Regions from separate parts of the Telluria sp. ZB4P36 genome, predicted to be linked through region 3. Evidence: predicted binding sites of a transcription regulator. Region 3 holds the regulator's gene; each other region holds the start of a gene.
What was found. The regulator sigma-54, encoded in region 3, starts transcription at its own class of promoters, with help from an activator protein. The targets are predictions, from matches to a motif close to TGGCANGNAANCTGCTTT.

Region 1 (2,201 bases), on a different contig from region 3:
GCCGATAGGCGTCGGTCCGGACATACGCGGTGTACAGATACATTGCGGCGATGAACAGCACGAAGGTCGGGACGACCCGCGAAAAGCGCCTGAAGAAAAAGTCGGGCAAGCCGACGTTCTTTATGAACAGCAATTGACCGATCAGATACCCGGACAGGGCGAAGAACATCTGCACCCCGAACTGCCCAAGCGGATCGACGAAGGGCCTCGGCCCGAAGTGACCCGCGAGAACGGCCAGGATGGCGAGGCCGCGCCACCCGTCCAGATAGGGAATGGCGGCTTCCCTGCGCACCAGCATGCTTGTCTTCCCTTGTCTCATTCTCATGCACCCTTGCAGCAACTCAACAATGCTACAGCGGCGTACAAGATAAGCAAGGAAAACTGCCTGAGATTCCTCATCTGGTGTGCTGCGCCTGCGCATGACCGACTTATCAAAAGGGTATGTACTGATTATTAAGCTTGCCAAATTTATCATTGCCAGCTAGCAGTGCCAACAGGCAGCGGATTCCGATCGCACCGACATCGCAAGGAGTTGCATCATGCCAAATCTACGCACCGCACTCGCACAACGCCTGGCCAGGGCTGCAGCCGCCGTCCTGCTCGTCGTCCCCAGCCTCCTTGGATGCGCGAGCGGCAGTCCGCCAATCCGAGCGGCGCAGGACTTGGCAGCCGAGACGGTGCGTTCCCCCGAGCAGCGGATGGAAAGGCTCGACAAGAACGCCATGCATGCCGCGATGGCGGACGGGATTACCACCGGACTGGCGCTGTCGGCCGGCGCGCTCGAAATGAATCCGCTGATCGCGACCTCGCCGGCCGGGCTGATCGCGCTGACCGGCGCCAAGATCGGGCTGGTGAAACTGGCCGACCAGCTGCCGGAAGACGAGAAGCGGATGGTGATCAAAAGCTCGGGCGCGGCATGGACCGGCGCGGCCGTCAACAACCTGATGGTGCTGCTGTCCACGCCGACGCCGATCGCGGTCGCCGCCGGGGTGGTGGCGGGTGTGCTGTGGTGGCGCCACAGCAATCGTGTGTATGAGCGGGCGGATCGCGAGATCGCGGCGCGCGGGGACTCGCCGCCGCTGGACAAGCAAGGGCATGAGCTCGCAGTGCTTGCGCCCTCGCCTTAAGCGCCGGCCGGTGCGCGATGCCTACCCAGCAACACGACGACTTCCGCACGTAGTACAATGCCGGCCGACGCGGGCATGGCGAAATTGGTAGACGCATCAGACTTAAAATCTGCCGCCGTGAGGCGTGCCGGTTCGATTCCGGCTGCCCGCACCACTTCCTTACGCGTTCCCTTGTGCAGTGGAGTCGGCTCCTGAACGGGGAGTGACGACGCTTTCCCCCTCCACTCCCCTGCTCCCATCGACACTCCTGTCGGAAAATTTTACATCCCGGAAGAACAACAATGCATTCCTAGAGGGAAGCAATTGCTGGCATGAATATTGCTTAATCACAATAACTACAATAACTCAACTAGGAAGTCCGACATGAAAGCATCACTTCTGGGCCTTGCAATGTTCGCTGCCGCCAATGCGGCGAACGCCGGGGTCATTGACACCATGAATCAGGCAGGATGGGACTTCCGTTGCCTCGGCATTGCCGGCGGTTGCGGCCAGACCTTCGGCCAGGTCTTCACGGTGGACAGTGCTGAAACCTACCTGAGCAGCTTTTCCTTCAACCCCTCCGTCGTTCAAGATGGCCCGCTGAACGTCCAATTCAGCATCTACGCCTGGTCGGGCAACAACAAGGCCGGTTCGGCACTGTTCACGAGCGGCGTGACGAGCCTGAGCAACCAAGTGGGCTCAACGCGCCTCGACTACGCGCCAGGGCTCGCCCTGACGCAAGGGCAGCAATATATCGCCTTCCTGAATACCGCGGGCCTTGGGAATGGGGGCGCAGCCACGAGCGGCTTCGCGTTTGTCGGGCAAACCTATGCCGGCGGCGACTTCTACTGGGAGCGCGTCGCCGGCGATGGTGTCTGGCGCCCTACCGGTGGGGATACCCAATTCCGTGCGGTCTTCACGGCAGGCCCTCCTGCTGACGTACCGGAACCTGCAAGCATGGCGCTGATGGCACTGGGCGCCGCCGGCTTGCTAGGTGCACGCCGTCGCAAGGCCGCCAGGTAAGCTGCACGCTCCACATCGGCAAAAAAAACCGCCGCCGAGAAATCGGCAGCGGCCAAGAACTCAGTCAACACT
Region 2 (2,201 bases), on a different contig from region 3:
GTGTTCCGCTACGGCGGTCGACTTCGATTGCTGCTTGCGGCGGCGCGATGCCAGGAAGCCAGCGACGCCCAACATCATGAGTCCCGCAGTGGCCGGCTCGGGCACGTCGGCTGGCGGAACATACTGGCCGAAACCGTCGATGTAGGCGTAGCCGACATGCCCGGTAGGCTGGCAATCTGCGACCATCAATGAGATCGTAAAGTCATGTCCTTGTAGCCCAATGTCGATCGCCAGCTGTTCAATCTGCCATTGGGGAGTGTAGAAAAGATCACCAACCGCCGTAAACCGGTTGTCCACACCACCACCACCCGCGCCGGCATTGTAGACACGGTTGATGAGCAGCGTACCGGTTGTATCGTCAGTGAGCGTGATCACCATGATTGCCGAGCTATCGTTGCTGTGGCCACCATTTTCAAGCACGGCTTTCCAGGCAAAGAAGATGTTCGCATCCGTGTAATTCTGCACTTTCTGGCTGAGCACGGACGCGTAGCCACCAGACGCTGTGTCTTCGCCGCGGTAGGAATAATTTCCTGAATAGACAGTCGAGCCCAGCGCGGAACCGACCAGCGGGTCGACAGTGCCGGCAGTGATGATCGACGACCGGTTCGACGCCGCGTATCTGGCTCCGCCCGGAAGGAAGTCCGCCGGCGAGAGTGCGGAATTACTGACGCCACTGCGATAGCCGCCCCCAGTCGTCCATCCGTTGGCGCTTCCATCCTCGAAGCCGCCATTTACCAAGGGCCCGGCGTAAGCAGCGTTTGCAGCTGCAAAAAAAACGGTGGCTAACAGTGCTTTATATATTTTCATTTTCTCTCTCTTTCGTTAGTTGATTTACATACAACAGATACCGAAAGTAGTCATAGCATCAAGTGTGCCAGCGCACTAATATCATGATTAGAAAGAGAAATTTTCTCCCGATGCAGTATTAGTATTTACTAATGTAAGTTTGCTCGACAATAAAATATTTACCAACTTTAAGCGTTATTATCGCGTTGCAATGAACAGTGACCTTCTTACGCAGATAAAAATGCAAAAAGGATTCATTCACATGAATCCTTTTTGTTCAACCCTGCGGCTCGCACAACGAACGACAGAATGCCGTCCGCCATGCGCGATATCGACTCAAACCGCCAGTTGCTTCTCCAGCTTGGCCTTGGTATCCACCAGCTCCTGCGGCAGGTGGTAAGCCAGCTTCTCGAACAGCTCGCTGTGCAGCTTCAGCTCTTCGTTCCAGGCGGCCTTGTCGATCGAGGTAATCTGGGTGAACTGCTGCTCGGTGAAGTCGATGCCGTCCCAGTTCAGGTCGCCGTAGTTCGGCGAGGTGCCGAACAGGTGCTGCTGGCCGCCCTGGGCGCCGCCTTCGGCGCGGTCGAGGATCCACTTCAGCACGCGCATATTGTCGCCGTAGCCCGGCCACACGAAGCCGCCGTCTTCGCCGGTGCGGAACCAGTTGACGCAGAAGATCTTCGGTGCGCTGCCCTTGGCTTCGACTTTCTTGCCCAGGTCCAGCCAGTGCTGGAAGTAGTCGCTCATGTTGTAGCCGATGAAGGGCAGCATCGCGAACGGGTCGCGGCGCACGATGCCCATCTGGCCGGCGGCGGCGGCGGTGGTTTCCGAGCCCATGGTGGCGGCCATGTACACGCCTTCCACCCAGTTGTTGGCTTCAGTGACCAGCGGCACGGTGGTCGAGCGGCGGCCACCGAAGATGAAGGCCGTGATCGGCACGCCGGCCGGATCGTCCCAGGCCGCGTCGATGACCGGGTTCTGGGTGGCGGCGACGGTGAAGCGCGCGTTCGGGTGGGCGGCCTTGGTCCCCGATGCCGGGGTCCAGTCCTTGCCCTGCCAGTCGGTCAGGTGATCCGGCGCCTGCTTGCTCATGCCTTCCCACCACACGTCGCCGTCGTCGGTCAGCGCCACGTTGGTGAAGATGACGTTCTCGCGCAGCGAGGCCATGCAGTTCGGATTGGTCTTGTCATTGGTGCCCGGGGCCACGCCGAAGTAGCCGGCTTCCGGGTTGATGGCGTACAGCTTGCCGTCCTGGCCCGGCTTGATCCAGGCGATGTCGTCGCCGATGGTGGTCACCTTCCAGCCGTCGAAGGCCTTCGGCGGGATCAGCATCGCGAAGTTGGTCTTGCCGCAGGCCGAAGGGAAGGCGGCGGCCACGTATTTCTTCTCCCCCTTGGGCGATTCGACGCCCAGGA
Region 3 (2,201 bases):
CTGCCGATTCACCGGCGCGCTGTGCTGGGCCTGTCCTACCTGCCGCAGGAAGCCTCGGTGTTCCGCAAGCTGACGGTGGAAGACAACATCCGCGCCGTGCTGGAATTGCAGCGCATGGACGGCAAGCCGCTCAGCAAGGACCAGATCAACGAGCGCCTCGACACCCTGCTGGCCGAGCTGCAGATCGAGAAGCTGCGCGAGAACCCGGCGCTGTCGCTGTCGGGCGGCGAGCGGCGCCGCGTCGAGATCGCGCGCGCGCTCGCCACCAACCCGCGCTTCGTGCTGCTGGACGAGCCCTTCGCCGGCGTCGACCCGATCGCGGTGATCGAGATCCAGCGCATCGTGCGCTTCCTGAAAGAGCGCAACATCGGCGTCCTGATCACCGACCACAATGTGCGCGAGACGCTCGGCATCTGCGACCGCGCCTACATCATCAACCAGGGCGCGGTGCTGGCCTCGGGCCGGCCTGACGACATCATCGCCAACGAAAACGTGCGGCGCGTCTACCTCGGCGAACACTTCAGGATGTAATGAAACAATCCCTGCAGCTCCGCACCTCGCAGCACCTGGCGCTCACGCCGCAGCTGCAGCAGTCGATCCGGCTGCTGCAGTTGTCCACGCTCGAACTGCACCAGGAGATCGAGCAGATCCTGCACGACAACCCGCTGCTCGAGCGGCTCGACGATCCGCTCGACCGCTCGGTGCGCCTGCTGGCCGACGGCGCCATCAACAGTGCACCCGCAAACGGCGATGCGCCGGCGCCGCAGCCGGCGGCCGAAGAAGGCGCCAAGGCGGAAGGCGAGGGCTTCGATGAGGGTGGCGGCGGCGAGGGCGAGCGCGGCGAGGCCGACAGCGACTGGGGCGGCGAAGGCGGCGGCGCCCGCAGCGGCGACGACGAGGATGGCCGCCCGCAGCTGGAAGCCGACAGCATCACCCTGCGCGAACACCTGGCGGAACAGATCCGCATGAGCGCCTGCAGCCAGCGCGACCGCGCGCTGGCCGAGCTGGTGATCGACGCGCTCGACGACAACGGTTACCTGGAAGAGCCGCTCGACGAGATCCATGCGCGCCTGCCGGAAGAACTCGAGATCGAGATGGACGAGCTGCGCTGCGCGCTGGCGCTGGTGCAGAGCCTCGATCCGGTCGGCGTCGGCGCGCGCAGCGCGGCCGAGTGCCTGGCGCTGCAGATCCGCCGCATGCCGGGCGTGCCGCTGGTGACGCGGCGCCTGGCCCTGAAGATCGTCGAGGGCTACCTGACCTGGTTCGCGCAGCGCGAGTACACCAAGCTGAAGAATGCGCTCGACTGCGACGACGAAGACTTGCGCGAGGTGCAGGCCGTGGTCCGCCAGTGCAATCCGCACCCCGGTGCGGCCTTCGGCGCGGGCGTGTCCGACTACGTGGTGCCGGACGTGATCGTGCGGCGCGCCAAGAGCGGCTGGGCGGTGTCGCTGAATCCGGACGTGATGCCGAAGCTGCGCGTGAACTCCCTGTACGCCAACCTGCTCAAGCAGGGAAAGAGCGAAAGCCAGATGGGCGCGCAGCTGCAGGAAGCCAAGTGGCTCATCAAGAATATGCGCCAGCGCTTCGACACGATCCTGCGTGTCGCCGAGGCAATTGTCGAGCGCCAGCGCAACTTTTTCAGCCACGGCGCGGTTGCCATGCGCCCTCTTGTTTTGCGTGAGATAGCTGATACACTAGGCCTACACGAGAGCACGATCTCGCGTGTGACTACTCAGAAATACATGCTGACCCCGCACGGCATGTTTGAGCTGAAGTACTTCTTCGGAAGCCACGTCGCCACCGAAGCGGGGGGAGAAGCCTCCTCGACGGCGATCCGCGCACTCATTGCGCAATTGACAGGAGCAGAAGACCCTAGGAACCCATTATCCGACAGCAAGATCGCGGAGATGCTCGGGGAACAAGGTATGGTCATTGCACGCAGGACGGTCGCCAAGTACCGTGAAGCGCTCAAGATTCCGCCCGTCAGCCTCCGCAAATCCCTGTAAAGCTACTGCCCATTCTCACCTTGTGGCACGGGCAGGGCACCTTCCCTAAGGAGTGTGTATGAACCTCACAATCAGCGGCCACCATCTCGAAGTCACCCCCGCCATCCGTGAATACGTTCAGAATAAGCTCGAGCGCATCACCCGCCATTTCGACCACGTGATCGACACCCACGTGTTCCTTGCCATCGATAACCT
Region 4 (2,201 bases), on a different contig from region 3:
CGGGCGTGGGGGCTGGAGGAAGGGTGGTGTCCTGTGCGTGGACGAGGCCGGCCAGGGCGAATGCCACGGCGGCTGCGAGGCGTGCGGTTTTCATGGATTCCTTCGGTGGCTCAAACGTACGAATGATGCGAATAGTACAACTCGCAAGAATATACACGCTCGCCGCCGAAGGAAATACACGAATCGTCACCGGGAGGCGCCGCCCCCGGTGTGAAGCTTATTGTTTCACGAACTTGAGCGTCATGCGGTCGCTCTCGCCGATCGCCATGTACTTCTCGCGGTCCTTGTCCTTGTTGGCCAGCACCGGCGGCAGGGTCCACACGCCTTTTTCGTGGTTGGCGGTGTCCTTCGGGTTGGCGTTGACTTCGGATTTACCCGCCAGCTTGAAGCCTGCGCTTTCGACCTGCTTGATCACCCAGGCTTCGTGCACGTAGCCGCTCGAGGCCTTGGCATCCTGCGTCATCGAGGCTGGCAGGCGGTGGTCGACGATGCCCAGCACGCCGCCCGGCTTCAGGACCTTGTGGATTTCCTTGAAGGTGGTCTTCAGCGCGTCTTCACCGCCGCCGACCCAGTTGTGCAGGTTGCGGAAGGTGAGCACCATGTCGACGCTGTTCGGCGCCGCGATCTGGTAGCGCGCAGGCGGTTCGAAGATGCTCGGGACCACCTTGTCGTAGATCGCCGGATTCGAATCGAGCTTCTTCTTGAAGGCCATGCCGTAGCGCTTTTCCGGGGCGATCTCTTCGCCCGCGCCGATCAGCTTGCCGTTCTGGCGCAGGTAGGGGGCCAGGATCTCGGTGTACCAGCCGCCCGAGGGCGCCAGCTCCACCACCGTCATGTTCGGCTTGATGCCGAAGAAGGTGAGGGTCTCGTAGGGGTGGCGCGCCGCGTCGCGCGCCTTGTTGGCGGCGCTGCGGTGTTCACCCGCGATGGCGGCTTTCAGGGCGTCGTCCGCCAGGGTGGTACCGGCGGCGCCGGCGAGGCCGGTGGCCAGCATCGCGGTCAGGATCAGTCGTTTCATCGGTGTGAAGTCTCCATCGTGTTGTGCGCGGCCGGGCGGGACGCCGCCGCCGCGCTGATGATCGGTCACACTTGGCGGACAGTCAAGCATTGCCTGTATATGCATACATTTCGTTCTTCAATGTGTCCGCAGCGGACACCCGGATACGCCCGCGGACACTCGCCCCGGACAGTGGGCGCCCACCAAATCATGCACTTGAAAGACGCTTTGACATGGCACAACAATTGCCTATTCAAAAGCGCAAGTTGCTGCTAAGGTTGACAAGTTTGCCGAGGCTGCATCGGTCCGGTGAAGACCCTTCATTTGCGCCGTAAATACGAATAGCGGACCGCACCATAAGGCGGGACCGCTGCCCAGAAGTAGCTTGATTTCAGGAGACTCTATGGAACGCCGTACCTTTCTCAATTTTAGCAGCCTGGCGCTCGCTACCACGCTCGTCCCCTTCAGCCGCGCGATCGCCGCGGAAGAACTGCTCAGCTCCATGCCCACGGCCGCCAAGAAGGCGCTGGCCGACGTCGCGCTGAACGCCGCCACCAAGGCCGGCGCCAGCTACGCCGACGTGCGCATCGGCCGCTACCTGAACCAGTTCATCACGACCCGCGACCTGAATGTCGAGAACGTGGCGAATACCGAGTCGGCCGGCGTCGGCGTGCGCGTGATCGCGAACGGCGCCTACGGCTTCGCCGCCACCTCGGACATGTCGAACGACGGCATCGCCAACGCGGCGCGCCAGGCGGTGGCGATCGCCAAGGCCAACGCCAAGCTGCAGTCCGAACCGGTGCGCCTTGCACCAGTGAAGGGCGTGGGGGAGGTATCCTGGGCCACGCCGATCAAGAAGGACTGGCGCACGGTGCCGATCAAGGAGAAGGCGGACCTGCTGATCGCCGCCAACAAGGCCGGCATGGACGGCGGCGCGACCTTCATGAACTCGATGCTGTTCCAGGTGAACCAGCAGAAGTACTTCGCCTCCACCGACGGCTCCTACATCGAGCAGGACGTGCACCGCCTGTGGGCTCCGTTCCAGGCCACCGCCGTGGACAAGACCACCGGCAAGTTCCGCTCGAGGTCCGGCTTGGGTGCGCCAGTCGGCATGGGCTACGAATACCTCGACGCCCGCCCCGAGCACAAGATCAAGGCCGCCGGCGGCGTCGCCACCCTGTACACCGGTTCGTACGACCTGATC

Region 1: a site for sigma-54 is predicted at 1,435-1,452, ahead of AC56LK_RS16140 (PEP-CTERM sorting domain-containing protein). Genes of this name have one in related genera too.
Region 2: a site for sigma-54 is predicted at 860-877, ahead of AC56LK_RS20815 (PEP-CTERM sorting domain-containing protein). Genes of this name have one in related genera too.
Region 4: a site for sigma-54 is predicted at 1,232-1,249, ahead of AC56LK_RS11130 (TldD/PmbA family protein). Genes of this name have one in related genera too.

Annotation. Positions count from the first base shown of each region.
Region 1 is NZ_JCASIE010000012.1:77,586-79,786, reverse strand. It holds gene AC56LK_RS16155 (acyltransferase family protein) at 1-298, opposite strand, end outside; gene AC56LK_RS16150 (hypothetical protein) at 540-1,127, shown strand; tRNA gene AC56LK_RS16145 (tRNA-Leu) at 1,197-1,281, shown strand; gene AC56LK_RS16140 (PEP-CTERM sorting domain-containing protein) at 1,491-2,129, shown strand.
Region 2 is NZ_JCASIE010000020.1:11,628-13,828, reverse strand. It holds gene AC56LK_RS20815 (PEP-CTERM sorting domain-containing protein) at 1-807, opposite strand, end outside; gene AC56LK_RS20810 (phosphoenolpyruvate carboxykinase (GTP)) at 1,123-2,201, opposite strand, start outside.
Region 3 is NZ_JCASIE010000023.1:58,194-60,394, forward strand. It holds gene lptB (LPS export ABC transporter ATP-binding protein) at 1-531, shown strand, start outside; gene AC56LK_RS22140 (RNA polymerase factor sigma-54) at 531-2,006, shown strand; gene hpf (ribosome hibernation-promoting factor, HPF/YfiA family) at 2,065-2,201, shown strand, end outside.
Region 4 is NZ_JCASIE010000006.1:162,638-164,838, forward strand. It holds gene AC56LK_RS11120 (S1C family serine protease) at 1-94, opposite strand, end outside; gene AC56LK_RS11125 (class I SAM-dependent methyltransferase) at 218-1,018, opposite strand; gene AC56LK_RS11130 (TldD/PmbA family protein) at 1,401-2,201, shown strand, end outside.